4 regions of the Sporosarcina sp. SG10008 genome follow, and region 4 is predicted to be linked to each of the others. Evidence: riboswitches for the same ligand, from Rfam matches in the RefSeq annotation. Region 4 holds a riboswitch; each other region holds the start of a gene.
What was found. Region 4 has a riboswitch for thiamine pyrophosphate ahead of thiT (energy-coupled thiamine transporter ThiT). Riboswitches for the same ligand answer to the same signal wherever they lie in the genome.
Positions count from the first base shown of each region.

Region 1 (7,597 bases), 740 kb from region 4:
CAAACGTACCAGGTGCTGTCATTTTCGGAAGAAGAATCGAAAGTGACTCTCTTTCAACAACCTCGACGAGTGGGAAATTCGCTTCATCCTGGTATTTTAGCAAGATAGACAGCGCTTCTTCAGGATCTTTCTCCATATCATCAAAGGCTCTTCCGGCAGCGCGCCAAAATGCTTCGATGTTCTTTTGGTCTTTCTTCCAGGTATCGTCACTTGTCACAACAATAAGTTCATAAAACGAAGGTATTTCGAAGTCTGTCGGGTCAATATACCCTGTTGGAAATCCTTCATATTCAAGTAGCGGTACTTCATGATTAATATATGCCCCGATAACAGCGTCTGCTTTTTTTGAAATCAATGCAGAATTTAATTCAAACCCCACATCGACCATGTTTACTTTACCGTAGTCTGCACCATCTGCTTTCATCATTGTTTCTAGTATTGCTTCGTTCAAAGGGATTCCTGAATAGCCTACAGTTTTTCCTTCTAGATCTTTTGGTGACTCGATACCACTTTCTTTTAAAAATGCTACGTGATTCAATGGCGAACGAACGAGAACGCCGACGGATTTAATGCCGATATTCTGTTCAGACTTTGCAATTATAACGTCAGGCTGATAGGTGATGCCCATAGTCACTTTTCCTGCTGCTGCAAGGTTAATAGGATCAGTCGGACTTGTGGGGAACTTGATATCCAGTTCAATGCCTTCATCTTTGAAATAACCTTTTTCCTCCGCAACATAAAGGAAGCTATGTACAGCATTAGGATACCAATCAAGCATGATACTTACCTTTTCTGTTTTTTCATTAGTATTGCACGCGCTGAGCAATAGAATTAGCGCAATACTTGTAAGTGATAATGTGATTTTCTTCAATTTTTAATCCTCCATTTTAACGTTCGATTTTCAATAATGGTCACGCAGATGAATAGACCGATTCCGACGGCACTCAGTACAAAGATGGGTGCGAAAACAGCTGCACCATCGAACTGCGTCATCATACGCCTACTGAAGTAACCAAGGCCTGCCTGCGCGCCTAACCATTCTCCGATTGCAGCGCCAATTACACTTAGTGTCACAGCGACTTTCATTCCAGAAAAGAAATGAGGGAGGGCAGTTGGTACGGAATATTTATAGAAAATATCCTTTTTTGAAGCACCCATCGTCAAAAAAAGTTCTTGTATATCTTTTTTTCCTGACGATAAACCATCGAATGTATTCACTGTTATCGGAAAAAATGTGATGAGCACAGTAACAGCAACTTTGCTCCAAATTGTGTAACCAAACCACAGTACAAAAATAGGTGCAAGCGCAATAATAGGAACCATTTGAGATGCAATGAGAATTGGATAGAGCGCTTTTCGTATGCCTGGACGGGAAGACATTAGCACTGCAATTGCTGTTCCTGAAATAATCGAAATGGCTAGGCCGATAATAATCGTCATCAAAGTAACCGGTAGATGTTTCAACAATAATACTTCCCTCAGTTCCCAAAAACGTAAAAAAATTTGTATAGGGGAAGGGAGAATGAACGCTTTACCGTAAAGGCGTGCACCCAACTCCCAGATACTTAGAAATCCTGCAATGATTACTAAGGAAGCCGTATTTTTCACAGCGAAACCTCACTTCTGAGCTTGCCGATAAGCAGTTCTTTTAGCTCGAGCATTTCAGCGCGATGTAAATCGTTTCTTATTCGAGGTCTTTCAAGAGGCACTTCGATTTCCACGAATGAAGTGACAGGTTTGTTTTGCAACAGAAAAATACGGTCTGACAGAAACAGTGCTTCCTCTACGTCATGTGTGATGAAAAGGACAGTTGATTTGCGCTTTTCCCACAGATTGATGAGCCACTCTTGCATAGCCAGTCGGGTGATGGCGTCGAGTGCTGAAAACGGTTCATCCAACAATAGTAGGGAATTGCCAGAAAGAACAGCGCGTAAGAAAGCGACGCGCTGCTTCATTCCACCCGAAAGTTCTCCTGGATAGTTATCCTCTGTTCCACCAAGACCGAACTCTTGTAATAATGGTTGTACTTGTTCCTTGGCGGCCTTCTTATCTAATCCGGCTACTTCAAGCGGAAGACATGCATTTTCTAAAATGGTTCGCCAAGGCAGTAACAAATCTTGTTGTGGCATATAGCCGACCTTTCCAAGGCGCTGAGTATTTGGATTCCCTTCAAGAGAAATGGTACCCCCTGAGGGTTCATCTAATCCGGTTACAAGACGAAAAATCGTACTTTTACCGGAACCGCTAACACCAATTATCGAAATAAACTCACTGGGAAGAATGTTGAATGACAGATTATCGAGTATGCTGTTGCCTGATTCGTACGTGAATGAAACACCGTCAAACGATAGCATTTATCATTTCAACTCCAGGCCACATTTGTTTTGTATTTGCCATATCCCAAAACATATATTCATAACGAGTTGTATTGAGGAAGATCTCCTCGAGCTTTAACAGTTCATGCTCCGGTTTTCCTTCTGCTGATTTGTTCATTAAATCAATACACCAGCCCGCAAGTTCCTTGAATTCATCCGAAGAATACATCTGAATCCAATCGCCATATAACGAGTGATCGGCAGCACCTGGAATAGCATTTAGCTCCTTACCGATTTCCCAGTAACTCCATGCGCAAGGAAGCAGAGCAGCCATCACTTCCGCAACGGTTCCATTTTGACAGACGTGTAACATGTAGTGTGTATAGGCAAGAACAATTGGTGACGGCTTAGCGTTTTCAAGTTCCTGTTCAGAAATGCCGAACCGCAGTGCGTAGCTTCGATGCAGGGCCATTTCCTTGTTCAGCGTCCCATCGAGTAGTGTCGCGAATTTGCCCATCGTTTCCAAGTCGTCGGCTTTTACAGCCCCAATCGCAAACAGTTTTGCATAATCAATCAAATACAAGTAATCCTGTACCATATAAAACCTGAATTTATCCGGATCAAGCGTCCCATCGCCAATTCCTTGTACGAACGGATGGCTATGATTCTGTCTCCAGATTGGTAACGTCTTTTCTAACAAACGGTCAGTGAACTTCATGATATCAACACTCCCTTTGTATTCTTGAAAACCAAAAAACCCACTCCTTGAAGAAGAAGTGGGTTGTAGACAATCAAAAGTATCCCGGAAAATAGACCGGCAGAATTATTGTGTCAGCACCTCTTCCTTACGCTGGTATTAACCAGTTCAAGTTATAAGGGTCAAGGCACATGCCTCTCTCAGCTCTGTTAGAGCACCCCTAGCGGTGGATCATATGAAATTGGACTCATCCCCATTATAAGCATATTAAAAATAGAAGGTCAACCTTAACTTTGTGAAAAGTTAGAAAGGAATGTATGTTTCCTTTTACGAGAATTATCCTGTAAAGTAGAAAGAAAAAGTATTGAAGGGGGAAATGAATTTGAAATTTTTCCATACAGCGGACTGGCATTTAGGCAAGCTCGTTCAAGGTATATATATGACAGAAGGACAGCGTTATGTGCTTGATCAATTTGTAGAGGCAGTCAAAAAAGAGAAGCCAGATGCGGTCGTTATCGCAGGCGATTTGTATGACCGTGCGGTGCCACCTACAGAAGCGATTGCACTACTTGACGAAGTGCTTGGAAAAATTACTATGGAACTTGGAATACCTGTCCTAGCGATTGGAGGAAACCATGATAGCCCGGGACGCCTCCATTTTGGAAGCGGATTGATGCGAGTAAATGGCTACCATATTGCAGGTCAGATGACGAAAGTAATCGAACCGGTCGTTTTGTCAGATGACTACGGTGAGGTTCATTTCCATCTCGTACCATTTGCGGATCCTTCTGTTGTAAAACATTTGCACGAAGATGAAACGATTGTGAACCATAACGATGCGATGAAGAAAGTGACGGCAACTATCCGTGAACAAATGGCAGAGGGGGTCCGACATGTATTTGTTGGACATGCTTTTGTGACACCTCACGGAGAAAGTGAAAATAACACGAGTGACTCCGAACGACCGTTGGCAATTGGTGGGGCAGAATATGTGTCGGCGCATCTTTTCGAAGGATTTAATTATACTGCACTTGGCCACCTACATCAGGCACATTATGTGTTAAATGAAACAGTGCGATTTGCGGGTTCGCCAATGAAATATTCGATTTCAGAAGAACATCATAATAAAGGGTTTCTAATTATCGAACTTGACGCTGCAGGGCAGGTATCTGTTGAGAAACGGGAGTTGAAGCCAAAGCATGATATGCGGACGGTTGTAGGGACGATGGAACATATTTTGTTGCACCCAGTAAGTGAGGATTATGTTTTTGTTAAATTGCTAGATGAGACTCCGGTTTTATTCCCGATGGAAAAAGTACGGTCAGTCTATCCGAACGCGATGCATGTTGAGCGTAAAGTGCTCATGCTGACCGCAAATGCGGTTGATGAACAACGTATGGAACATGGGAAGCATGATGATTTAGCACTCTTTAAAGCATTTTACGAAGAGATGAAAGGAGAAGCGGCAGACGTAGAAACGGAGACCCTCTTTTCAGAAGTGCTCCATGAAGTTATGCACAAGGAGGGGACACAGCTGTGAGACCAATTCAATTAATGATGACGGCATTTGGACCATATAAAGGGACGGAAACGGTCGATTTCAGGGAATTGAAAGACAATCAACTCTTCGTTATTTCAGGAGCTACTGGTGCGGGGAAAACCACGATATTTGATGGGATTTGTTTTGCGCTATATGGTCAGGCGAGCGGAGAAGATCGAACGGATAATCGTGCGATGCGAAGCGACTTCGCAGACGACGCAGTTCAAACGACCGTTGAATTGACGTTTGACATTCATAATCGAACGTACCGCATCATGCGGCAAATACCGTATGTCAAACAGGGGAACAAGTCCGAAACGTCTGCGCGCTGCGAGTTCTATGAACTGACGGAAGACGGGGAGGTACCACTTGTCGACAGGCAGATTGTATCTGAAATTAACAAGAAGGTAGAAGAACTAATCGGCTTTACACAAGCACAATTCAGTCAGATTGTTATGCTGCCGCAAGGAGAGTTCCGAAAGTTTCTAACGTCTGATACAGAAAATAAAGAAACAATCATGCGGAAAATATTTAAAACAGATAAGTACCGTGAAATAGTGGAGCAGCTAAAAGGGAAGAAAGACAGCGCACAAGCGACTCTGACGAAAGAGATGCAACAGAGCGAGGGGCATATTGGACAAATAGCGACCTTACTGCCCGAGCGTGAGTCATCGGTCTTTACTGTTCTTGCGAATGAACATTACAATGTGAATCAAGTCGTTCAAGGATTAGAAGAAGAATTTGCGTTTTATCAAGACAAGACGGTTGTTGTTAAAAAGAGTTACGATGAAGTTTATGCAAAACATACAAAAATGCAAGAAATGTACCACGCCGCGAAAAGTATGAATGAACGTTTTATTGAACTACGTCAAAAAGAATTATCGTTAAATAAGTTAACGGAACATTTGCCGATTGTGGAACAAAAAGAGCAACAAATAGCCGACGCAGAGCGAGCTGTTTCAATCGGTGAACTTGAGATGCAATTACTCAAATTGAAAGAAGAAACTGCCACGAAAGCAGGTAATCTTAAGAATGCGAAGGAAGCAGTCCAGATAGCAACAGAAAAAATGGAACTTGCTGGGCAGCGTTTTCGAGTGGAAGAAGCAAGAAAAACTGACCGTGAAAAGCTGACGGAAAGTTTGATACGACTAAAAGATTTCCTTCCGGCTGTTTCAAGTTTGGCATCGAAGGAAACTGCTCTTGGTGTGATGAAAAAAGAAAACAATCATTTGGAAAAAGAACTTGGGAAAACCGTTAGAATGACAGATGAAGAAACGAAGAACTTGGAAAAAGTAAAAGTAGAAATCGAGATGTTTGAAGTGGGACAAGTTCAGTACGATGAACGTATCGATCAACTAAATGAAACGATTGAAAAGTGCAAACTACTGGATGAATTCATTGCCATTCGAAATCGGATACACGTATTGGAACAAGGAAAGAATGATCACGAGGCGCGTTATGAGAAAAGTAAATCGGAATACGATGCAGTAGAACAACTTTGGCTAAATAACCAAGCAGCTATGTTGGCTGAGTCTTTAAAAGACGGGGAATCCTGCCCGGTATGTGGGAGTGAACATCATCCCGCTAAATCGCATAAAACAATTGAAGTAACCATTTCAAGGGAAAAGCTGGAAGTGGAGAAAGAACGGCTGAAAGAAGTCGAGGGGCAATTCCGAACCGCGGCTATTACCTACCAAAATACAATCGAGCAGTTAACTGATAAAGAAAATGAAATGAAGCGGTTAGCTATAGAAAAGGATAATAATAATTTACATGAGGTGAAACAGAAGCTAGAAGCGGAAGTGGCTAAGCTTCGCGCAGATCGAAAATTGCTTGTTAATCTGAAAGTGGAATTGAAAAAGAAAGAAGTAATTACAGCGCAAATCGTGGCGCAGAAAACTGAAATGGAACGTGCATTGTTTCAACAAAAATCGTCCTATGATACACAACTAGCCCTGTTTAACATGACATTACAAACGATACCCGAAGATGTACGGGTACTAGCCACGCTTCAGGAGCGGATTGCTGAAACTGAAAAGAAAAAAGAAGAATTAGATTACGCTTGGGAAGTAGTCCAGAAAGTGCGTGAGGAAACGAGCGAGAAGCTGGGGGCGGCGAAAGTAGCAGAAATTCATGCTGGGGAAACCTTGGAAGAAGTTGTAGGGAAGAGGGGGCAGGCGGAAAGTAGATTCAAAAAAGCATTAGAAGAATCGGCATTCCCAACAGAACAGGCTTATCGTGAGGCGAAAATGCAAGAAGTTGACCGCATTTTGTTGAAAGAAAAAGTGGCGGTATTCAAACAACAACTTTATAGTTTACGCGATGCAGTAGGGGAGTTACGGGTACTGCTTGAAGGGAAAGAAGTGGTGGATTTGAGCGATTTGGCAACGAAAGTGGCCAAATTGAAAACTGATTATGAAGCCGCTCTTACTGACTATAATGCTTCCTCAGAATATGAAAAAAACGCATTCAGTTTGAAGGAGAAACTTGTACAGTCATCCGTAACAGTGATTGAACTTGAACGAATATATGGGAAAATCACAGACCTTTACGATATCGTAAGAGGACAGAACGGTTTGAAGTTGTCATTCGAACGCTATATTCAAATCGAATACTTGGAACGTATTATCCAATCGGCGAATGAACGTTTGAAAGAAATGTCGAACGGGCAGTTTGTCTTAATCCGCAGTGACCGTCAGGAAGTACGAGGGAGACAAAGTGGACTGGGTCTCGATGTATATGATGCTTATACAGGGCAAACACGTGACGTGAAGACATTGTCAGGTGGCGAAAAGTTCAATGCCTCTCTCTGTCTAGCACTTGGTATGGCAGATGTCATTCAAAGTTTCCAAGGTTCGGTGTCAATTGATACGATGTTTATTGACGAAGGATTCGGGTCACTTGATGAAGAGTCGTTGAACAAAGCAATTGACACATTAATTGATCTACAGAAATCAGGTCGTATGATTGGCGTCATTTCTCACGTTGAAGAACTGAAAGCTGCATTCCCTGCGATTCTCGAAGTGAAAAAAGCAAAAGAAGGCC
Region 1 is NZ_CP172607.1:846,525-854,121, forward strand. It holds gene ACGLYD_RS04250 (ABC transporter substrate-binding protein) at 1-871, opposite strand, end outside; gene ACGLYD_RS04255 (ABC transporter permease) at 868-1,608, opposite strand; gene ACGLYD_RS04260 (ABC transporter ATP-binding protein) at 1,605-2,354, opposite strand; gene tenA (thiaminase II) at 2,341-3,033, opposite strand; TPP riboswitch at 3,141-3,244, opposite strand; gene ACGLYD_RS04270 (exonuclease SbcCD subunit D) at 3,395-4,552, shown strand; gene ACGLYD_RS04275 (AAA family ATPase) at 4,549-7,597, shown strand, end outside.
Region 1: another riboswitch for thiamine pyrophosphate. It lies ahead of tenA (thiaminase II); the one in region 4 lies ahead of thiT (energy-coupled thiamine transporter ThiT).

Region 2 (7,597 bases), 480 kb from region 4:
ACTCTGTCTTGAACAGGCGTCAGCAACTCCCTCGGCTTGGCAATGGATTTTGTCACCGAAAACTGTTCAATCACCGCTTCTGCCTTCGACGAAACCGGATTCAACAGCCCAAAAACAGTGGAGACAATCGACTGAAAGACGTTGAATCGTTCTTCCGACTTCGCAAGTGAACGCTTAGATTTAATCGTATACGTATAGATTTCATCCAACGAAAAATCCCTGTCGATGTAAGAATTACCGACCGCCGTTGTCATATGCGTCCCATTTCGGTAGACATCATATTCAGCGACATCTTTAATTTCCTCCCAAGACAATGCAATTTGCGTCTTTGCGACAATCGTTGTCATGACAAGTGACTGAAGCGGACTTTCTTTGTTTTTCTGTTCAGCAAATGCTGACGTTTGCAATGCAATAACGTCAATTACAATACCATCTTCAACACGTTCGATTACGTAATTATATAGTTTCGCATGCTTGAAATCACCGTCACTAAATTCAGAGACCGTTCCTTCATACAAATGATGCCCGTCTCTATAAACTTTGTAAGTTCCGCCGACATCATTCCATGTGAAATAGATTAGATCTGCCTTATGCAAAACGGTTTGTATTTCAAACAGTTTCTTTTTCATCCGCACACCACACCCCTTACTTGGAAGTGTGGTATATTTCGCGAGCAGTTAAACATTACATTTCAATACCTGTTAATGAAAGAAGGACCGCACCTTTTAAACGACTTGCTGCTTCTCCAGGATCTTCTTCTCCAGAAATTGCAGAAATAACCGCTACCCCTGACGCACCCGCTTTAATGATAGCACCGGCTCTGCGTTCTGAAATTCCACCAATCGCAACAATAGGTAAACCAGGTAACAACGATGCCACTTCCCTAATTGTCTCGATACCAATAACCGGTTGCGTATCCATTTTCGTCTGTGTCTCATAAACTGGACCTAGACCGATATAATCAGCCCCAGCATCAGCTGCCGCAATCGCTTCTGTTACATTATGCGTAGAAACACCTATTAGCATGTCTGGACCAACCTTGTCACGCACTGCTGAAATATATCCGTCTTCCTGCCCGATATGAATACCGTCTGCACCAATTTCAATCGCAAGACCTATATCATCATTGACAATGAAAGGTACACTATATTGTTCACATAATTGCTGACACGCTTGTGCAAAAGCCTTCAATTCTTCACCCGTTAATGCACCAGGCCCTTTTTCACGTAATTGAAAGCTCGTTATACCACCCTTTAGCGCCTCTTCTAAGACATGTAACGGGTCGCGTCCCGCCAAATTCACTGTACCCATGATGAAATATAAGTTAACTGTTTGCTTATCCATAAACTACAACCCCTTCCATTGTCTTGTTACCGCGGCGTCCATATGCCCAGTGATTCGTCGGACCATGGCCGCCACCAATTTTAAGTCCATCTTCAATTGCTGCGTGGATAAAACATTTTGCAGAAACAACTGCATTCGCTGCCGTTTCCCCATTTGCCAAAAACGCTGTCAGTGCCGCCGAATACGTACACCCTGTTCCATGCGTATCTTTCGTATCAATCCATGGTGCGCGAACCGAGAACCGTTCCCCGTCAGCCCCCATGAACAGATCTTCCGCATAAGGCGCTTCTTTCCGGTGGCCCCCTTTAATAAGAACCGCCCCCGCGCCCAACGCTATTATATGTTTCGCCGCTCGTTCTATGTCTTCATTCGTCTTTATTTCCATTCCTGCAAGCACTTCTGCTTCTGGAATATTAGGTGTAACAATAGCTGCAAGAGGTACAAGTACAGTCTTCAACGCTTCAACCGCCTGTCTTTCTAACAATGAAGCACCCCCTTTCGCAATCATCACCGGATCAATGACAAGTGGAATTCCGCTCCAATGAAACGCCTCTCCCACTGCATAGATAATTTCTGTCGAAAAGAGCATCCCTGTCTTAATCGCTTTAACATCAAAATCTTCAATAACTGCCTGTATTTGCGCTTTAATAATAGCGGTGTCAACCGGCTGTATCGCCGTCACTCCAAATGTATTTTGCGCTGTCACCGCTGTCAGTGCCGACGTACCGAAAACACCCAATTCTTGGAACGTCTTCAAGTCTGCCTGAATACCCGCACCACCACCACTATCCGACCCCGCAATTGTCAATGCCACACGTACCATTCGATTCGCCACCCTTTTATTTATACTAAAAAGCCGCTTCCCGGTGGCGTAAGAAAGCGGCTAGCCATTTAACTATTCGTAAAAGGCGTACCCACTTTCCTACGCCGGTATAATCCGGATCAGGTTCCAAGGGTCCGCGCATTCATGCACGTCTCAGCCTAAAAAAGGCTCCCCTAGTGGTTGTTAAACTATTCAGCTTTGTAGCAAGTGTAACATATCTAGTGTGAGATTGTGGGAATGTTTGGTCCATTTTCAATAGAAGCATAGAGTAATGGAAATAAAAAACTCCATCAAATAGGTTCAATATATATAATAAACTCGTTTCACGTGGTAACAGTTTATTCCATTCTATCGTCGATAAGAGTATAGTTAGTGACATAAACAGAAAGAAGGCGCAGTTTATGCATAAAGCAGACAGCAGACCGAATAATCCCGACAAATCCATGTGGATCAGTCTTTTCGGGGCACTCGTTATTATTGCAGTGGTCATTATTACTAATCTTACAATGGGTTAACATTCACTAAAACCTAGATAGGCCGACATTACAGCGGCCTGTTTTTTTATTCAGAACCCCAAATTCTTTCCACTTCTGAGTCCCCATCCTTAATCCGTATAACATACACGTCTGGATTCGTCAGTGCCTGCCACTGCCCAAAATCGAATCGTTCATCATAACAACTTAATAATAGCGCCATTAAATTCCCGTGTGTCACAAGCACTGTCCGCGAACCGTCACCCAGCTCATCCACAACATCACAGACCCTCGACATCGCTTCACTCGAAGATTCCCCACCCTCATATTTTAGATGAAGGTCAAAAAACGTATCTTCCAGCTTTATCAACCAATCCTCGAAATCCATTGAACTTAGCACGCGCTCCATAAGCCGACTATCCACCTCTACATGCAACTTCTTCCGCTCAGCTATAGGCCAGCCCGTCTGACGTGCACGAGAAAACGGACTCGTAATAATCCGATCCACTTCGATATCTTCGAAAAACGCTACAAGCTGACCCGCCTGCAGAATCCCTTCAGCAGTCAATTCCGCGTGTGGTGCCTGTCCTTCTGCGGAGCAATGACGCACGATGTAAATAACTTTTTCCATAACCGCTTCACCCCATTCTTCTTACTAAATAGACATACAGCCCATTCGTAAACTAGCTGTAGTCATCCCTATTACTCTTTTTCCCTTGTATGCTCCAAAGAAAACATCTCAATGTTTTAGATTCCTTAGAAATCACAACAAAAAGTGCCTGTACAATAAACCATCATGAAAATTTAAGCATTCATGGTGGTTTCTTATGCAGGCACTCACTATTATTTATTCATCTGGGCAAGGAAGTCAGCTAAAGGGTCTTCCTCTTCTACAACAGAGGTTTCTTCTGGCTCCTTTAACTGTTCCCAATCAAAATTATCCAGATCATCCTCTATGTTAATCAATTGATGTTCTGTTTCCACCTCAACGGCAGCGCTCGTTTCTTCCTGCAAATATAATGCTGCATTTACATCTATTGCATTGCTGTTCAATGATGCAAAGAGAGAAGCTGTGCGGATTGGATCGGACATCAACTGATAGACGATACTCCCTAGTAGCGCCTCGGAATGTTCGTGCTTTAACCAATCACGTTGCGCTTTAGTTAACCCTTTTGGGAGCGGAATTGTTATGGCCTCTCTATGCTTTAAAAGTGAGTCATTCACCCCATCTATCACGAACTCCGCAATTTTACTGGAAAAGTTTCTTCTTTCGACTTCTTTTAACTTTTGCAGTTGCTTTAGTGTGTGGTCAGATGTATCTGATGGGAGACGAAATGTAATGGGCTGTCCCCTTTTTAATCCCGCGTCATTCATGCATAGTCACCTTACTTTGTTTTAACTAACTTTTCTTCTTCTTTAATTTTGACTTGTTGATTTTTTTTCGCAAAGTCTGAAATTAACTTGTAATAAGCGTTGGCCATCATCCAAACACTTTCTTTTTCATCTTCAAAGAAATCGATATTATAACCATCTAAGCTATTATTTAACGTTTTAAGATAGTCTTTAAGGACAATAGAGCCTCCGCCGATGAAATAGCAGATCTCAGATTGCGAGTTTCTTGCCCATACATTCCGTAAATGGCGGTATTGCTTTTTCGCTAACTCCAAGAGAATCCGATCTACAATGTCATGAACACTTGTCCGGCTTCCTTTTACCATAATATGATTACGGTTATTTTTCTTCGTTATAATATCCACAACATCTAGACGACTGTCCAACTCTACGCCATGTCTAACATAAATTTCTTCTCGAATAGCATCCAGAGACTCTGAAACACCCAAGTTAAAGCCTTGCGCCTTATCATCATCAACTTTACGATTCCTAATAACCGCAACATCCGTTGATAACCCACCGATGTCTTGTATCAAGATTTGTTTATCGATTAATTCTTTATTAATGATGTTTAAATTATTATCCATTACAAGGTTGATAAACGCAGCAAAACCTTCCGGATAAACCTTTACTTCATCAAATTTAATATTTACTTTTATACCTTGATATTTAGGTGTAACCAAAAACTCTACTTGGTGAACAGAGCTAAGCAATTGGGAACGATAACCAACGTCTTTCCCTTCCTTTACTTCTCTCAGTGGAAGTCCTGTACCTAGTGTATACGTAGCTTCAATCACATTATTATTCCGTTTAAAAATACCTTTATTCTCATCACGTGCTGCATCTATTGCAAGTGCCGCGAACAACATCACCAAAGTTTGATCTTCCTCAGATTTGTTGCTACCTGGATCTAGTTCAGTTGAATTACCACTTTTCGTAGCAAGATTCCCAACACGGTAAATAGCGTTGTTATCTTTTAATGTTGGAGAGTGCAAACGAATATGAATGCCATCAGTAGGCTCTTGGTTGTCTAGTTCTTCAATGCCGATAATCGGACGATCTGCAATATCTTGTGCAATTACATTGGGTATATTGAGTTCTGCTTCCAATTTACCGAAAATGGCTTTTAATGAATCGTTTCCTACGTCAATTGCTGCAATACGTGTTTCTGTCATAAAAATCATCCTCCCCAATTATTCTATCTTTCTATTGAAATGGTACTGGAATTTTGTTGGCAGGTCAATCCAATCCAACTATTTAACACACAAATGTAATATTGTGTACCTAGCTGTAAACTTGTACACATTAACGTATACACCCGCCATCACTGGTTGCGTACGTGTTTGTACACTTGTACACATTAATGTTTACAAATGTATACATTAACGTACACAAGTACACCGTAATGTATACATCCACAAAAATAGTTAAGATGGACGTTTACTCAAGTTCGATATAAGCCCTCCTTCCCCTTCCCTTCCTAACTTCAAGCTGAAGCAGAGCTTGCTTACCATTCAATAAAAAGGGTATTTAACAAATAAAACCCATTAGACATTCCCTTACTTTTCTAAAGTGCCAGTGATTATAAGTTGTTATTCGATCTGTTCCCACCTTCATTACAAGCATGCGAGCTGTTGACCAAGCAATTTCGGCTTCTCAGTTTCGCCTCTAACATGCCTTTACGGGTTAAATAGTATCATCAATCACCAATTAGCTTACGCCACACTCCAGGCCCCCAGCTGCATCTAGGAGTAACCTGACTAATAATAGGTGGCCGAACAAGACAAAATGACAACCATTTCATACACCAAAATAAAAAACACCAAAAAAAGTAGACATCTATTTGAATGTCTACTCATTTTCACGTTTTTACGTACTCCTACTAATTATTCCAAACCCACCAAACGTTGCTACTCAATACTAAGGCGTATCTGACTCAATCCGTTTCATGAATTCCTCTACTGCGCTATAACCTTGCTGCTTTAAATACCAGTTATTTGCAGCGGCTTCAATCAAACCTGCGATATCACGCCCTGGTTGAAGTTGAATTTGGATATGCGGAATCTGTACGTCCATGTATTCCACAAACTTCGTTTCCTGCTCTAATTCATTATTCAAGTCATTTTCTTTCCACTTAGTTAATTCGATATCCAGTGCAATCCGCGTTTCATCCTGGAAAGCGGCTCTTCCATAAAGGCGCACCACATTTAACAAGCCAATACTACGCAACGCAAGAAATTCTTTGCTGTTTTCGTCGTGCGTCCCGAGCAAGGTTTGTGGGCTAAGCTTTTTCAACACCACGACATCATCTGCCACAAGCCGATGTCCCCGACCAATCAATGTATGAGCCGTCTCGCTTTTCCCTACACCAGACTTGCCGCGGAGTAGAATACCCATTCCCGATACATTGACGCAAACGCCGTGTATTGCAATTTCTGGAGCCATTGCTTTCACAACATACGCATCTAATTTCGCACTCAATTCACTCGTGGAATCACGAGTGCGTAACACCGGGATTTTCTCTTCCGTACAGTATTGAATCAGGCCCAGTGGCTCTTCCTGCTGGGATGTAATGATGATACATGGGGGCGCATATTGAACAATATTTGCAATCCGCAGCATACACTCCTCAAACGTCAGCGTATGAAGGTAATTAACTTCATTTTTCCCCAGAATTTGAACATGTTCTTTTGCAATAAAATCAAATATATCCATAAACTCTAATCCTGGACGACGTACTTTGGATTTTTTTATAATACGATGCAATTGGTCGTGTCCGCTTAACACTTCCAAGGAAAACGTATTGACTATCTCTTCAATCGTAATCGTTTTCATGAACAGCCTCCATTCTGCAGTCTTCTTACATGACCTCTTCGTTTACTTTACCACCAATTGGAGCTAATTCTTAGCGACTATCTCCGACTTAAAACTACACTAAATATGTTGAACAAATGAATACGGCGTATGCGCTTTACATGGGCTTTTGGGAGGCCACTGAAAAAGCCCTTGTACTGGAAATGAATTAGGATTCCCACTAATACCGCTTCGACGCTTTGTGGATGCCTCCCGCGATAAGCCAGAAAGGAAATCACTTTCGGTCTTATCGCTTCGGCTACCACGAAGTCGCGCCTTCGCTGGATGGTCTATGTGAGAAAGCGCATTTCGTTATCTGTGATGGAATCTGCAAGCTGGAGTACGTCTTTCTTGACTATAAGTAGTATCAACTAGTAATCACATTATAGTCTCGGCATATAAATCTTAAAATCACATTTCTCTCGATAATGAACACCCTAGCGCAGGCGCAGCAAAGGCTTACGACGAAAGGCATCCCCAAAGCGCCAAGTGTTTTACAACCCACACCCCGAATTAAGAGGAAACTGAAAAAGTTCTTTTTTAAAGTAAGAACTAGTTGATTGTAGTGAAGAGCGGCGACTCCAGCGGGAACAGCGCGAGCTGAAGACCCCGCAGGAACGCAGTGACGAGGAGGCTGAAGCCGTGCCCGCGGAAAGCGTCCGCTCGGAACGGAAATCAACGGGATTGAAGGAAATAGGACTTTTTCAGTGAC
Region 2 is NZ_CP172607.1:4,335,422-4,343,018, reverse strand. It holds gene ACGLYD_RS20375 (DUF3238 domain-containing protein) at 1-629, opposite strand, end outside; gene thiE (thiamine phosphate synthase) at 685-1,344, opposite strand; gene thiD (bifunctional hydroxymethylpyrimidine kinase/phosphomethylpyrimidine kinase) at 1,337-2,167, opposite strand; TPP riboswitch at 2,247-2,352, opposite strand; gene ACGLYD_RS20360 (histidine phosphatase family protein) at 2,729-3,271, opposite strand; gene ACGLYD_RS20355 (hypothetical protein) at 3,484-4,014, opposite strand; gene ACGLYD_RS20350 (ParM/StbA family protein) at 4,026-5,207, opposite strand; gene hprK (HPr(Ser) kinase/phosphatase) at 5,953-6,867, opposite strand.
Region 2: another riboswitch for thiamine pyrophosphate. It lies ahead of thiD (bifunctional hydroxymethylpyrimidine kinase/phosphomethylpyrimidine kinase); the one in region 4 lies ahead of thiT (energy-coupled thiamine transporter ThiT).

Region 3 (7,597 bases), 460 kb from region 4:
CCTCGAAATAGATATATTTAATCTACAAGCTGAAGACCTTCGTCAATTTGATGTTGTTGTAAATGCATTCGGTGCTCCTGCAGGACAGGAACATCTTCATCTAGATGCCGGAAGAGAGTTAATAGAGGTGTTTGAAGGCGCTCCAGAAACAAGATTAATTGTTGTAGGTGGCGCGGGAAGCTTGTTTGTAGATGAAGCAAAAACCATCCGTCTAATTGACACACCGGAATTCCCTGAAGAATACTTTGCAACTGCTTCCAATCAAGGAAAGAACTTAGAAGACCTGCAAAAGACGAGTGGAGTTAAATGGACATTCATTAGCCCAGCAGCATTCTTTAATCCTGAAGGAAAAAGAACGGGTTCGTATCAAAAAGGAAAAAACAATTTAATCGTGAACTCAAAAGGTGACAGCTATGTAAGCTATGCTGACTATGCAATTGCAGTTCTTGATGAAATCGAAAATCCTCAACATATAAATGAACGTTTCACCCTTGTTTCTGAAGCGGAATAACTTAGTTTTAGGAGATGAGAACAATGCAAACAGAAACTAGGAAACCCGGAATTGAAATTGGAATATATACATTTGGGGATCTTGGTCCAGATCCCCTAACTGGAAAAACAATAAGTATTCAACAGCGCCTTCATGAAGTATTGGCTATTGGAAAGCTGACTGAAGAAGCCGGACTTGATATTTTTGGTGTCGGTGAGCATCACCGCTTAGACTACGCCGTATCAGCTCCGCCAGTTGTTCTGGCGGCAGTGGCACAAAACACGAAGCGTATTAAATTGACGAGTGCAACGACTGTTTTGAACACAGTCGACCCTGTTCGCCTATTCGAGGATTTTGCTACACTCGATTTAATTTCGAATGGTCGCGCTGAGATTATTACAGGTCGTGGTGCATTCGTTGAATCTTTTCCGTTATTCGGTCATGACTTAAACAATTATGACGAACTGTTCGATGAAAACATACGACTGCTTCAAGAATTGAATACCAATGAAATCGTCAATTGGAATGGGTCATTCCGTTCGCCTTTAACTAATTCTATGATTGCCCCGCGCCCTGTTCAAAATAAACTGCCGATTTGGGTTGGTGTAGGTGGAACACCTGATAGTGCAATACGAGCTGGAAAACTTGGAACTGGTTTAGCATTAGCTATCCTTGGTGGGGATCCAATTCGTTTCAAACCACTTGTTGATTTGTATCGCCAAGCTGGCATAAGTGCCGGACATCGTGTAGAGGATTTAAAAGTGGCTGTAACAGGACATACGTATATAACAAAGACATCCCAACAAGCGAAAGACGAATTTTATCCTTACTATGCAAATTATTGGGGATATGTGAACAAACAACATGGAATGATTACGAGAATATCCCGCTCTGATTTCAATTATATGGCCAGTCCCGAAACCGGATTATTTGTCGGCAGCCCTCAGCAAATAATTGAGAAGATTCTCCACCAACACGAACTATTTGGACATCAACGATTCATTGCACAAATGGATATCGGCGGCTTGCCGTTTTCTAAAGTCGCAGCGAGTATTGAAATGTTAGCAACACAAGTAGCTCCGATCGTTCGGCGTGAAACGGCTCGTTAAGATTATCCCATGTGAATTTAACTCGAAACATAGCAACCATTTGAAACCGCATCAGAAATAACCCCAATTATTTGGCGATATGCAACAATATACTAGTACTAGATGAATGGAAAGTTTACTTACACTCCCTATTTTTTCGTATTACACCACGTCTGTCGATTAACCAAAATTAACAAAAAAACTTGATCACACACTGGGTACTCTTTGTATAGTTGCATTTGGATTGCTTTGCATTAAACGACTACTATACCATTATCGTGATGTCTAGATGTGAGGGATGCGACTTTGTCGCATCCCTCACATCTTTTTCGGTAATCGTATGGTAGTCCTTCATCCATCGCGTTCCAAATTCATGAGTACACGTAGTTCTGAAGCTTTTTGGGACGAAAGAATCACTGGCTTCTTAATTGAAGAAAAGCCGCCAAAGATGCAATTTTGGCGGCTGAAACTTTCTATATAATTTTTTCTTTTTTTAGTAAAGAAGTGTCACTTTCTATAAGACATCATATGATTAGATGCATACTCTTTGTTAAATGTATGCAAGAAGTACATTATACAACGTGCAAGAGTGCCCGAAATTGCATCTTCGGGCACTTACAATCTCGATAAAAAGTCATCTATTCATTTCTTTCAAACATAACTGCATTTTTCACTTGAACATTGTAGGTACGCGACAGGCAAGTATTCGCAACAGGATTAACGAAAAAAGCGTGGCTCTCGGTAAATATGTCGTGATTATTTCGCCGAAAGCGAACCGGAAATGATCCAGTTAAAATGGGTTTTCGAAGCCCTACTCACCCAGTGTTTTATGCAAATAAATGGTTAATTTACAGACGTGGTATTACACCACTCATTTATAAATATCATAAGCGTCTTGGTAAATACCACTAATTCTTCAATGTTTATCTTTTCATCGACTGAATGTGCCTCTTCCAACTTTCCAGGACCATAGATAACAGTTGGAATTCCTGCTGCACCTAGCCATCCAGCATCTGTTACTGATCTCGACATACCTATTATTGCAGGACTTTTTTCGGTTTGTTCATGACAATGTGCAAGAAGTTGAACAGCTGCATGGTCCGCATTCATTTCAAGCGCCGGAAATATTTCTCCACGTTCTTCAATCATTGATTTTCCACCCCAGCGAAAGTGAATGGGATTTTCTCTTAACCACGTGTCTGCTTTTGCTACATGGTTCAAATGCTCTTCGATTTCTTTTGTTACAGATTGATAGGTTTCATTCGGATAGAAATGAACGGTGATCCAGAGCCGACATTCATCCGCCACAAAAGCTGCATGCCTTCCTCCTTCTATAACTGCTGGATTAATAGTAGTGGCGCCAGGCGCAAAATCCGGATATTTTTTTGTCACAGCCCAGTGACGTTCTAAATCTTGTAATCCAGCAATAACCTTCATCATCTTTTCTATCGCACTAGCCCCATTAACCGAACCGCCTGCATGAAGCATACTCATCCTCATTGCATCATGGAAAACTTCCTTACTTTTAATCGTTATCCAGCCGGTAATCACACCACCCTGACCATGGATTTGACGATCACTGCCATCGACTACAAGTGCAAAGTCTGCTGTATAGCCTTTTTCCATACATGAAAGTGTTCCAGCCTCTCCCGCTTCCTCCCCAATGACAGTCTGAATTTGCAAATCACCTTTCAGTTCCACACCTAGTTCGTTTAATAATTTAACGGCTAGTAAAGTCGCCGCTACTGCACCTTTCATATCGGATGTTCCTCGCCCATATGCGTTGCCATCTTTAGTCGTCAGTTCAAAGACAGGCACAGTCCACTCTGTTTCATACCCCACTTCTGCAACGTCTATATGTCCATTAATGATTAGGCTGTTATATAGGTTTCCATCCGTTCCCTTTTTAATGCCTACAACGTTCGGGTCGCTAGGAAATACATCCCAACTAACCGTTTCAAATTTTTCTTGTTCTAAAAAATCTTGAATATACCGCTGTACGCCTGTTGTATTTCTTGCCGGTGGACTAACTGTCGGGAAACGAACGAGGTCCGCTAGCAATTGCACTAACTCCTCTTGACGTTCATCAACTAGGTTACTAATTCTATTTTCCATTTTACTCATCCATCCCTTATCTATATTTTTGGTAGGTGAATCTATATACGTTGTAATAAAGAATTCCATTGAATTCACTACGGCGCTAGCCCTTGTAATGCGCCTTCGCACAGTTCACTATCTTTATTTCATTTGTTCAACATATATACACTGGAACAGAAAACAGCCGCTTTCCATAATCGGAAGGCGGCTGTTTTCTACGTATATAAAGACATTATGTGTAAAGTTTCAGCTGCTTCCCTACGCTAGTATGAACTAGATCAGGTTCGAAGGGTTTACATCTATGATGTGTCTCAGCCTAAACGGCTCCCCTAGCAGTATCTATTTAGTTTTTTTCTTCTTCACAATGCATCTGTTCTTTCTTCCCCTTTAGGAAGATAGTTTGATAAGTCGATATCACGTAACCCGTTCTTTATTTTAGTTGTGTAACCTAAATTTTCATTCGATAAAAACGAAGCTTTTGAAGCAATCATTTCTTCTAATAAAGGCAAATACGTCGGATCAATATCTTTCCAAAGTTTGTACGAATTTATTAAGTCCTCTAAAGTCAGGTGCTTGTAATCATCGCCTTTATAGTCACGTAATGCGGAAATACGATACCAAATATCGCCATTATCACGAATCCAATCATCTTTATCCGCTACAATCGCTGTTTGTATAGCCTGCGCTGTATCTAAATACTTCTGATCACCGAACTCATTATAAGCCATGAGTAAAACGTTCATACCGCCCAACACATGATTCATAGAGGCATGTGTCGTTACTTGCTGTGCAATCGGGAAGTAATCCGCGATGTAGTAAGACTCGTCATTCACAGGAATGACGTTTCCTTTACTTTTTTGTGAGACTAGTAAGTCAGCATAATTACGCAATGGCTCTTTCGCATTCTCAATTCCAAAATCAGCACCACTATTATAGTAGAAAAGCGCGATTTGCTCATTAAAACGTGTATCAATGAATGGAGCTGTAATGTCATATAAATCTTTCAAATAGGTGCTTGTAACTTCTGTTTCCCAATAATCTTTGTCACCTTTGAAATTCTTCAAGTTAACAAATGAGTTGTAAATTAAGTTCTCAAAATAACGATCCTCTTGCTCATTATATAAAACCAGAGCACGATCTTCTTTTAATAGAAGTAAGTTCCGCCCATATCCTTGCCCTGTATCAGGCATTGGCTCTGTGGTTATCGCCATTTTATTGTATGGGCCACCCGCCGTGTACCAATTATTACGTTTTTTATAATACTTAGCTGACTCAAGCATCCAGCTCTCCATATTCTCTTCATTCGCAAATAATTGGTCATCCGCATTCATATACCACTGATCTACAATGTCATTGCCTTTTGAATTTAACGTATGCACAGATAATAATGTTGTTCCAACCTGAGCATAAGACAGTGCCTCTTTTTCACCGAGCAATTGACGCATGTAACTGTAGCCATCATTCTCATACTCTAATGACAATTGCTTTGACAAATAAGACTGACCAACCATCCGCTCCTTCACTGATCCATCTAGCTTCACAAATTGGAGTAAACCTGTCGGATAGGATGTTGTGTCACTGCCAAAAACGTCTTTATCATTACGTTTAATCTTGTATTTATCATAACGGTTTAGCTCAAATGAAGCCACTTCATTTTCTTTTTGAATGACATCTACTGTTACAGCAGATTCAGTAGGGTTAATGATTTTCGAAAATAAGAAGTAATCGCCATTATCAAATGAACGAACCGTTAACTCAATGGTCGCACCTTCTATACCGATGTCATAAGTGTAAATATTATCTCGTGAAAATGAGTTATCGATTCTCGTATGATTCGTGAAAAGTATATTCTCTGTCGATCTTAGGTAAATCGGATGTTCATCAAATGACACCTTCATTAAATTCACAGCAGAGGGAATCCGAGTAAAATTAGGCGACAGCTCTAAGTTCGTTAATTCATATTTTTTGGTAGTTGCAATGTTCCCCTTCTCCACAAGTACTTGATGCAGAATCACCGCAAAAGTAGCGCGGTCTACTTGTGATCCGTGATTGAATAGACCTTTTTGTATGCCTGGCATAATTCTGTATTGTGGAACTGCGCCTACACTTCCTTTATCCAATGAAATAAGACTTGGCCATTCGATTAATGCACTATCTTGCAAATTAAATGCATCTACTAATGCCAACTCCATTTGCCTACGTGTTAAAGGTTCTTCCATACCAAAAGAATTGCCTGTCACGTCTTTGATTAAAAATTCATATCCCGCTTTTGTAAAAGATTGAGTAGCCTCTCCAACTGTCATTGCTAGATCCGGACGAAATTGCATATCGCCGTAACCCGTCAATATGCCCATTTCTACAAGTTGCATAACTTCATTTTTCGCCCAGTGGCTATTTGGAATATCCGTAAATTTTGCAGCTGTCGTGACGTCTTCTGATTTAACGACTTGAGCTTCTGCCGCGTTAGCTGTTAATCCAACAGTAGCTGACGTCGGTAAAGCTACCGTTAATGCTAAAGCGAGAAACAGTGTATTTATTTTCTTCATTTTTGTTTAAAGCCCTCCTTTAGTTAAAATTAATAACATCAAATTATAGTTAAGTATAATTATAACACTTTTGGATACTATTTTGGAGTTCGTCCACAGGAGAAAGCAAGGCTGAACAATAGCAATTCAATGGAAAAGAAACACCAGTCCATAATCATTGACCTTAGTAACTCTTGAGTGTTAGGGTTTTCACTTGCCAACTAATTCGGCAAACTACAAAGGAGGAATTGCAATGAAGCAATTGATACAACAGGAAATTCACCTAGCAAATCGTCCCAAAGGAATGCCTGCGAAAGAAGACTTTACCTTTGTAAAGAATTCAGTTCCCTCACCAAAAGTAAATGAAATTTTAGTACGGACGCTTTATTTATCTGTTGACCCATACATGCGTGGAAGAATGCAAGATGCCAAGTCATATATTGCTCCATTTGAATTGAATAAGGTCATTTCAGGGGGTGTCGTAGCTGAAGTAGTTGAATCCCAGTCAGACGCCTTTAAACAAGGTGATGTCGTTGTTGGGAATCTTGGCTGGGCTGAATATACCGTAGCTACTCCAAATGAAATTCGCAAAATAGACCCTAAAATGGCACCTATTTCAACACATTTAGGTATTCTCGGCATGACAGGTTTAACTGCCTATTTTGGATTGCTTGATATCGGAAAACCCCAAGAAGGCGAAACGGTCGTCGTTTCTGGGGCTGCCGGGGCAGTTGGATCAGTAGTTGGACAAATCGCGAAAATCAAAGGTGCCAAAGTAGTAGGTATTGCAGGTTCAGATGAAAAGATTGACTACTTATTGAATGTACTCGGCTTTGATGCAGCTGTAAATTATAAAAAGGATAGTTTCTGGACAGATTTAAAAAATTCCGTACCTGATGGAGTAGATGTCTATTTCGATAATGTAGGCGGCGACGTTTCAGACGCTGTTTTTACAATGCTAAATCGAAATGCTCGTATTCCATTATGCGGATCAATTTCTTCCTACAATGCTGAAGGAAAAGATAGAGGTCCACGTATTCAATCAGCTATGATCAAGACGAGCGCTATGATGCAAGGCTTCACGCTAGGCGATTTTGCCACTGATTTTGAAAGAGGGTTTACCGACTTAGGTAAATGGCTACTGCAAGGTAAACTGAAATATGAAGAAACAATTGTTGAAGGATTTGAAAATACACCAGAAGCATTCCTTGGTTTATTTAAAGGAACAAATCTGGGAAAACAGCTCGTAAAAGTGGCTAATCCTGAATACGCGAAACTTTAACATTTAATGTGAAATAGCATGACCTGCAACTTCCAAATACTTATTCAACAATCTCCTCAGGTTACTAAATGAGGAGATTTTGTTTTGTCAAAAAGTCTAAACCTTGTTGTGTTTG
Region 3 is NZ_CP172607.1:566,402-573,998, reverse strand. It holds gene ACGLYD_RS02935 (NAD(P)-dependent oxidoreductase) at 1-511, shown strand, start outside; gene ACGLYD_RS02930 (LLM class flavin-dependent oxidoreductase) at 535-1,599, shown strand; gene ACGLYD_RS02925 (acetylornithine deacetylase) at 2,422-3,702, opposite strand; TPP riboswitch at 3,914-4,016, opposite strand; gene ACGLYD_RS02920 (S-layer homology domain-containing protein) at 4,035-6,221, opposite strand; gene ACGLYD_RS02915 (NADP-dependent oxidoreductase) at 6,454-7,482, shown strand; gene ACGLYD_RS02910 (PhzF family phenazine biosynthesis protein) at 7,579-7,597, opposite strand, start outside.
Region 3: another riboswitch for thiamine pyrophosphate. It lies ahead of ACGLYD_RS02925 (acetylornithine deacetylase); the one in region 4 lies ahead of thiT (energy-coupled thiamine transporter ThiT).

Region 4 (7,597 bases):
GTCAATATTAACAAGATCTCCATCTTCTATCACGCGGGAACCAGGCATGCCATGGGCAACTTCACTGTTGACGCTGATGCATGTAAATCCAGGGAAATCATATTCTGCGATAGGACCTGAAATTGCACCTTTTTCTTCGAATAAGCGACCGCCGATGTCATCAATTTCTTTCGTCGTTTTACCAGGGACAGTTGCTTCTTTCATCGCTTCCCTGATTTCAGCAACAATTTTGCCGATTTTCTTTAACGCTTCAATTTCCTGTTCAGTTTTTGCAATCATTATGTTCAAATCCTTTCTTCCGTTCATTCTTTTCCATACCATACTATATCATATGGAGCTGAACAAAAAAGCCTACAAACTTAAAAAACGTTTGCAGACTGTCGAATTATTTCTTTGGGATTGTCGTGCTTGTTGCTTTTTTTTCTTTCATTACTTTGCGAACAATTGGATAGACGATAGGCGCCAATTTAATAGCGGTTTTTAATAATTTTCCAATATTCATTACGAATCACTCCTAAACACAGCATTTGTTACTTTTTTCCCGAATAGGTGGTTTTATAAACATTCACTTCAATACTTTAACACCTTGAAACACATTCCAAATTAGAATTGCTATGAGCAAAACTCCATAAACTAGCATGAATAAGACAGGTGTTAATTGCCAAAATCCAAAGTTACCACTAGGCATTACATTCAGGTCGTAGGTAAAGGAAAACATTGAAAAAGAAAAAATGATAAATCCTGCAATAAGAAGTACGACAGGAACAAGATGTGAAACGAGAGAGCGCTTGGCATGGTGTTTTACTTCACGGTCATCCGAAACGAAATAAATAATGACGGGTATAAGTAAAGGGGTGAAGAAGACACTAAAGTAGCATAGGGCGGCTAACAGTTTATTGTTCGACACACGAATCCCTCCATTTTAGTTTAACTATATATATATTGAGTAAATGAATCCCTAGATTAAACTTGGCGAAGAGGCCATACAAGGGTTAACTGGAGCCTGAGATTGGCGGCATCTCCTAGCGCCACATCGAATTTAATGGAATTCTTAATTTCAACATATATAGGATAATTAACATCCCTGTTAATCATCTTGCTTATAGGATCCCCATCTTATACAATGAACTAGACAACTAAATTACTGGAACCACAGGGGGAGCCTATTTGGCTGAGATTGGACAGCACGTCCTGACCCTTAGAACCTGTAAGATTATTCTTGCGTAGGAATGTGGATGGAAATTGACATATTCGATGTCCCATCTATTTCGGGATGTCTTTTTTTATGCCCACATCTTTCGCTGAGCTAGGAAAGGGATGAATTAATTTGGATCGGAAAAGACTTCAACTTTTACTTGAAATAGCTATTTTAGGTGCAATTTCATTTGTGCTTGATCAGATTGGTTTTAAAATGCCACAGGGTGGCTCGGTTACGCTGTCAATGTTGCCGATTGTTGTCATGGCATTTAGATGGGGGATTGCAGGCGGTATGCTGACTGGCTTCGTCAGTGGGTTATTGCAACTGATGATGGGAGGCTATGTCTTTAATATAATACAGGCTGCGCTTGATTACTTCGTGGCGTACACGTTGGTTGGAGTGGCAGGTGTTACACTTGCATGGCTGTTAAGTAGTAAAGTAAAAGGCAACAAAGGCTCAATGGTTACAGCAATCGTTCTGGGGACAGTTATCGGTGGCATACTTCGATACTTGATTCACTTCATTGGTGGAATTGTATTTTTTGCATCTTATGCACCTGAGGGACAGCCCGTATGGCTCTATTCACTCGTATACAATGCAAGTTACATGATACCTTCAATAATATTATCAGCAATTGTTGCGTCAATATTATTCACTACAGCACCGCGTCTTTTAGAGAGAAAATAGAAAATCGCCGTTCTGCCCAATGTGGGAGGACGGCGATTTTTTTAAAGGTAAGAAAGTATAAGTTGTTCTACATGGATCGATGTCTAGACTCCAGACGCCAGCCCCTGGGCCCACACGAAGTGGGTCATGCAGTGGGGAGGGATTGAGCTACATCCCTCCTTGTTGCGACAGGATGTCGCGATTTTAGACTGCCTTTCTTTAATTTCAGTCTTGCCGAAAAGGCAAAGACCGACTTTGTCTTCAAGTCTTTCAGCGCTTGTCGGGGCTAAACAGCGTCTTACACTTTTATTTAGGTGTGAATGACTTTCGTCTGAAGAACATGAATCCTGCGATTGTAGCTGCAAGAAATAGGGCTGCGGCAGAGACGAATAGTTCATCAGCACCGTTTTTTACAGTGATACCTATAAATGCCCATATGAAGACAGCACTAAATGCTATATCCGCGTAATGGTATAAAAAATGAAGTGCAATAGCGGTTGCGATAGTCAAGTAGATGACGGTCCATAGCGGGTCACTTAGTCCCCAACCAGACCATTCATGCAAAGTAAGGACATAACTGATATTTGCAATGGTCGCGACAAAAACCCATCCTAGATAGACAGCAATCGGAACTCTACCATGAATATGACTATTTTTTATAGAATAAGTAAAATAAATGGTTAACAGTGTTAAAAGAAGAACCAGGTTGACAATAATTGTCCATCCGAAGAAACCAAAATGCCAAAGCAAAATCCAAGTGATATTTAATAGGCAGCTGAGCACAAACAAAACTACCCTCCGATTGAATAATGCATGATTAATGTTTACTGTGTTGCGCATAAAGCCGTATAACCAGATAGCGAGAAGCAGATAAATAACTGCCCAAATTGAAAAGGTATATCCTGCAGGTGTAAATAGTACCGGTAAACTATTAGAGATTTGCCCGGTTGTTTTTCCATTGATAGGCATTATATTCGCAGCTGCATTGACTAGAACGACCGCAATGAGCGAAAAGGTCATAATTATAATTCTAAACATATTTAAATCCTCCTACTGAATAGTATACAGAGGAATGGTGGAACCTGCGAAGGAAAGTATGAACCTTCCGTCACAATTGCATTATTTCGCATACCGAAAATTCATGTTATAATCAAGTTGTGTTTTTAGAAAATTTTGAATGAATTAAGGGGGAATAATAGTGACGCAAAAAACGTATTCTGAAGTATGGGATCTTGACGTTTTCTTTAAAGGTGGAAGTGGATCGACAGAACTACGGACACATTTGGATAGCGTAAAAGAAAAGTTAGGTTCATTAGAAGAAACGGCTTCTGCATTTGAAGTTCCTCAGTCAGCTGGTGCGTCAAAAGAAGTTGTAAACCTTATTGAATCATTAAAAGAGGTTGCACTTGACCTGTCACAGGCAGGTGCCGTTATTGGGTGTTTCCTTGCGGCGGATACAACAGATAAAAAAGCATTGCAACTGCAAGGCGAAACCGGCTCCCTTGGGGCACGTTTTTCTACAATCGGGCTTAAAATCCGACAAACGCTGGCAAAAGCAGATGAGGATACATGGAATGGATTAATGGAATCGGATGAACTGAAGGAATTTGCATTTGTACTGAATGAATGGCGTGAAGAGGTCAACCTGAAACTGTCTGAAGAAGAAGAGAGTTTGATCACGTCGCTAAGCGTAGACGGCTATCATGGGTGGGGACAGTTATACGACATGCTCGTTGGTGACATTAAAATCAAAATCGAATTGGACGGAGAAGAGAAAGAACTTTCCGTTGGGCAGGCAAATAACCTAAGTTCGCATGAGAATGCAGATGTGCGAAAGCGCTCATTTGAAGCGTTGGAAGAAGCTTGGGAAGGAAAAGAGGACTTCTTCGCATCTGCATTAAATCATATTGCGGGTTTTAGGCTTGAAGTATACAAAAAACGTGGTTGGGATTCAGTATTGAAAGAGCCACTCCTCCGAAATAGAATGAGCGAAGAGACACTTGATGCAATGTGGGGAGCAATTGGTGTAAATAAAGCCCCGTTTGTAGAATACTTGCAAGTCAAAGCGAGAATGCTAGGTACTAACAAAATGAACTGGTATGACATTGATGCGCCAGTTACAGCATCAACAAAGAAGATGTCGTATCAAGAAGGTGCAGAATTCATCCTAAAACACTTTGGAGAGTTTGGTCCTGAATTGGAAGCCTTTTCTCGCCAGGCGTTTGAAGATAGCTGGATCGAAGCGGAAGATCGCCCGAATAAACGTCCAGGTGGTTTTTGTACGGGTATGCCAGCATCCGAACAATCCCGTATCTTCATGACTTACAGCGGAACAATGTCGAACGTTGCAACACTTGCCCATGAATTGGGTCACGCGTTCCATTCATATGCACTGCGTCCAGTGCATTGGATGAACCGCCAATATGCGATGGGCGTAGCTGAAACGGCATCGACATTTGCAGAGATGATTGTCGCAGATGCTGCTGTAAAAGCCGCGGAAACGAAGGATGAAAAGATTGCATTACTGGAAGATAAAATTCAACGTAGTGTTGCATTCTTTATGAATATCCATGCGAGATTCCTTTTTGAGACGAGATTTTATGAAGAACGAAGAAATGGCATCGTGTCGGCTGAAAGATTGAACGAGTTAATGGCAGAAGCGCAGAAAGAAGCTTACGGAGACGCTCTTAATACGGTACATCCACACTTCTGGGCGTCGAAACTCCATTTCTACATTACGGGCGTGCAATTCTATAATTTCCCGTACACATTCGGCTATTTGTTCTCCCTTAGCATCTATGCAAAAGCTTTAGAAGATGGAGAAGGATTTGAACAGAAATATATGGCGCTTTTACGGGACACTGCGGTTATGAGTGTTGAAGACCTTGCGATGAAGCATCTTGGTGAGGATATTACGAAACAAGAGTTTTGGGCAAAAGGCGTAGCGTTATGCATAAAAGATGTTGAGGAGTTCTTGGAACTTACTTCGGTAAAAGGGTGAATATGAATTGATTTTGCTTGAAGGGCAAACTTGTTATTTACGAATATTGACAGAGGAAGACGCATTTAGCTTCACGGAATTACTTAGCGCTAATAAAGATTACTGGTCTATTTTCGAACCGCGGCACGAAAGTAGTTATTTTACCGTGGCTGTCCAAAGAGAGAAAATAAGGGAGTCAATTTATCAAATGCGGGACCGAAGGGAATATAACTTCGGTATCTTCGAAAAGGCAACAAGTAGGCTAATTGGTCATATCTCGCTTTACAGTATTAAAAGACTTCCTTTTTCCAGTGGTTTTGTCGGCTATTCAATCGATGAGCGTGAAACGGGTAGGGGAATTGGTACGGAAGCGGTTCGTCTTGTTACTAATTTTTCATTCGATAAAGTCGCTTTACATCGGATCGAGGCATATGTCTCACCCCGTAATAGCGGCTCGTTAAAAGTACTGGAGAGGTCTGGGTACTTCCAAGAAGGACTGCTGCGCAAACTCCTTTATATCAATGGTGTCTGGGAAGACCATTATATCTACGCTATTGTGGAGGATGATTTTTGAAAGGGTAAGACCGCATTGCGGAAATTAATAGCTAAAATAAAAAGCCGATTCCTGTAAATAGGAATCGGCTTTTGTTTATTTCCCGGGAAATGCGTCGATTTTAATCATTGGAATTGTGCATATAGCCATCTATGATGATATCGAGCTTCCCAGTATTAGGGTGGACGACAAGTCCGTGAACGGCTACTTTTTTGTCCATAAGGGGATGATTTCGTACAGCATCCACACTCATCTTGACGCTTTCCGTCACATCGCCAAACCCATGTAACCAATCTTCCATGTCTACACCGGAGTACTTGAGAGTTTTAAAGATATTTTTATCAATCCCGCGATGGACCATTTTTTCTATAATGAGACCTGTATCGACAGCACTCATTCCACAATCGTGATGCCCGACAATGTAAACTTCATCAGCTTGCAAATCATAAACTGCTACAAGCAAGCTTCTCATAATGCCGCCAAATGGGTGTGTGACGACTGCACCGGCGCTTTTAATAATTTTAGCATCGCCATTTTTTAAGTTCATCGCCTTAGGCAACAACTCAGTCAGTCTTGTATCCATACATGTTAATATTACAATTCGCTTATCGGGAAACTTTGTTGTTGCGTATTGTTCATATTGTTTTTCAGCTACAAATGTATCATTAAAATCAAGTATTTCTGAAAGAATTGTCATCGTATACTCCCATTCTGTAAGTTTTTATTTATCATACTTGAAAATATGTAAAAAGAAAAGAGCTGCCTAAAGGCAACTCTTAGAAGTTTGTGTCTGGTTTTGGATCAATTGTTGAAGAATCGGCGGAAATCATAGCCGAAGACAGAAAGTGCATTGTGAACATAGCTGTTATACCAAGGCAAACCATAAAGCCGATAACTGTAGTGAACATCAAGCCCATATATATGACCCCTCTCAAAATTATTAGTTTAGGTACTATCATCAGTATACAGTAAAAACCCAAATTATTTAAGGGGTTCATGAAATGTTTTACCTAATTGTGACGATTATTAGAAAGCCCAGTTGCCATGGCTGAACACAGGTTCTGAAGAGCCATCATCATTAATTCCATCAATATCCATTTCCCCAGAACCAACCATGAAGTCTACATGTGTGATACTTTGGTTTAAACCATGCTTTACAAGCTCTTCACGTGCCATCGTTTTGCCACCCTCAATACAAAATGAATAGGCACTGCCGAGCGCAAAATGATTCGATGCATTTTCATCGAACAATGTATTATAGAAAAGCAGACCCGATTGGGAAATCGGTGAAGCATGTGGAACAAGTGCGACTTCACCAAGATGTTTTGCACCTTCATCTGTATCAATTAGACGTTGCAAGACTTCTTCACCTTGTTCGGCTGAAATCTCAGTTACTCGTCCATCTTTAAATGTTAATTTGAAGTTATCGATGATATTTCCACCATAGCTTAGCGGTTTTGTGCTTGATATAAAGCCGTTGACGCCCGTTTTTAGAGGGACAGTGAATACTTCCTCTGTTGGCATATTAGCCATGAAAGTATCTCCCTTCTCATTGACGCTACCGGCTCCACACCACAAATGACCTTCGGGCAATTCAACAATCAGGTCAGTACCTGGCGCTTTGTAATGAAGTTTGCGGTATCTTTTGTTATTTAAGTAATCGACTTTGGCATGCAGATGGTTGTCATGATTGATCCACTCTTGCACTGGGTCTTGCTTGTCTGTACGTACTGCTTTAAAAATTGCAGTCCAAAGTGCCGAAATCTGTTCTTCTTCTGGGAGCTCTGGGAACACTTTTGCTGCCCATGCTTTTGAAGGGGTGGCGATGACTGTCCAGCTGATTTTATCAGACTGTACATACTGCCGATATTTGTCGAGTGCCTGTCCAGTGGCTTTTTGTGAGTCGGCAATGCGCGATGGCTCAATTCCTTTTAATAAGTCAGGACTTTGGGACACGATACTCATGAATGCAGCACCTTTTTCTGCAAGTGTTTCGCGTTCCATTACTTTCCATTCAGGGAATTCAGCAAAAGAATCAGCTGGAGCTTTTTCATAACGCAGTCGGGAAATCGTGTCATCGGACCAATCAACAAATACTTGACGTGCACCCGCATCATAAGCTTTTTCAGTTACAAGACGGACAAATTCCGTTGTTTCTGTTGAAGCACTGATATAAAGGTATTGATTTGGTTGAATATTG
Region 4 is NZ_CP172607.1:106,286-113,882, forward strand. It holds gene map (type I methionyl aminopeptidase) at 1-279, opposite strand, end outside; gene ACGLYD_RS00475 (hypothetical protein) at 386-502, opposite strand; gene ACGLYD_RS00480 (DUF4870 domain-containing protein) at 566-907, opposite strand; TPP riboswitch at 1,146-1,247, shown strand; gene thiT (energy-coupled thiamine transporter ThiT) at 1,328-1,885, shown strand; gene ACGLYD_RS00490 (tryptophan-rich sensory protein) at 2,171-2,902, opposite strand; gene ACGLYD_RS00495 (M3 family oligoendopeptidase) at 3,063-4,865, shown strand; gene ACGLYD_RS00500 (GNAT family N-acetyltransferase) at 4,873-5,418, shown strand; gene ACGLYD_RS00505 (carbonic anhydrase) at 5,519-6,094, opposite strand; gene ACGLYD_RS00510 (aminopeptidase) at 6,424-7,597, opposite strand, start outside.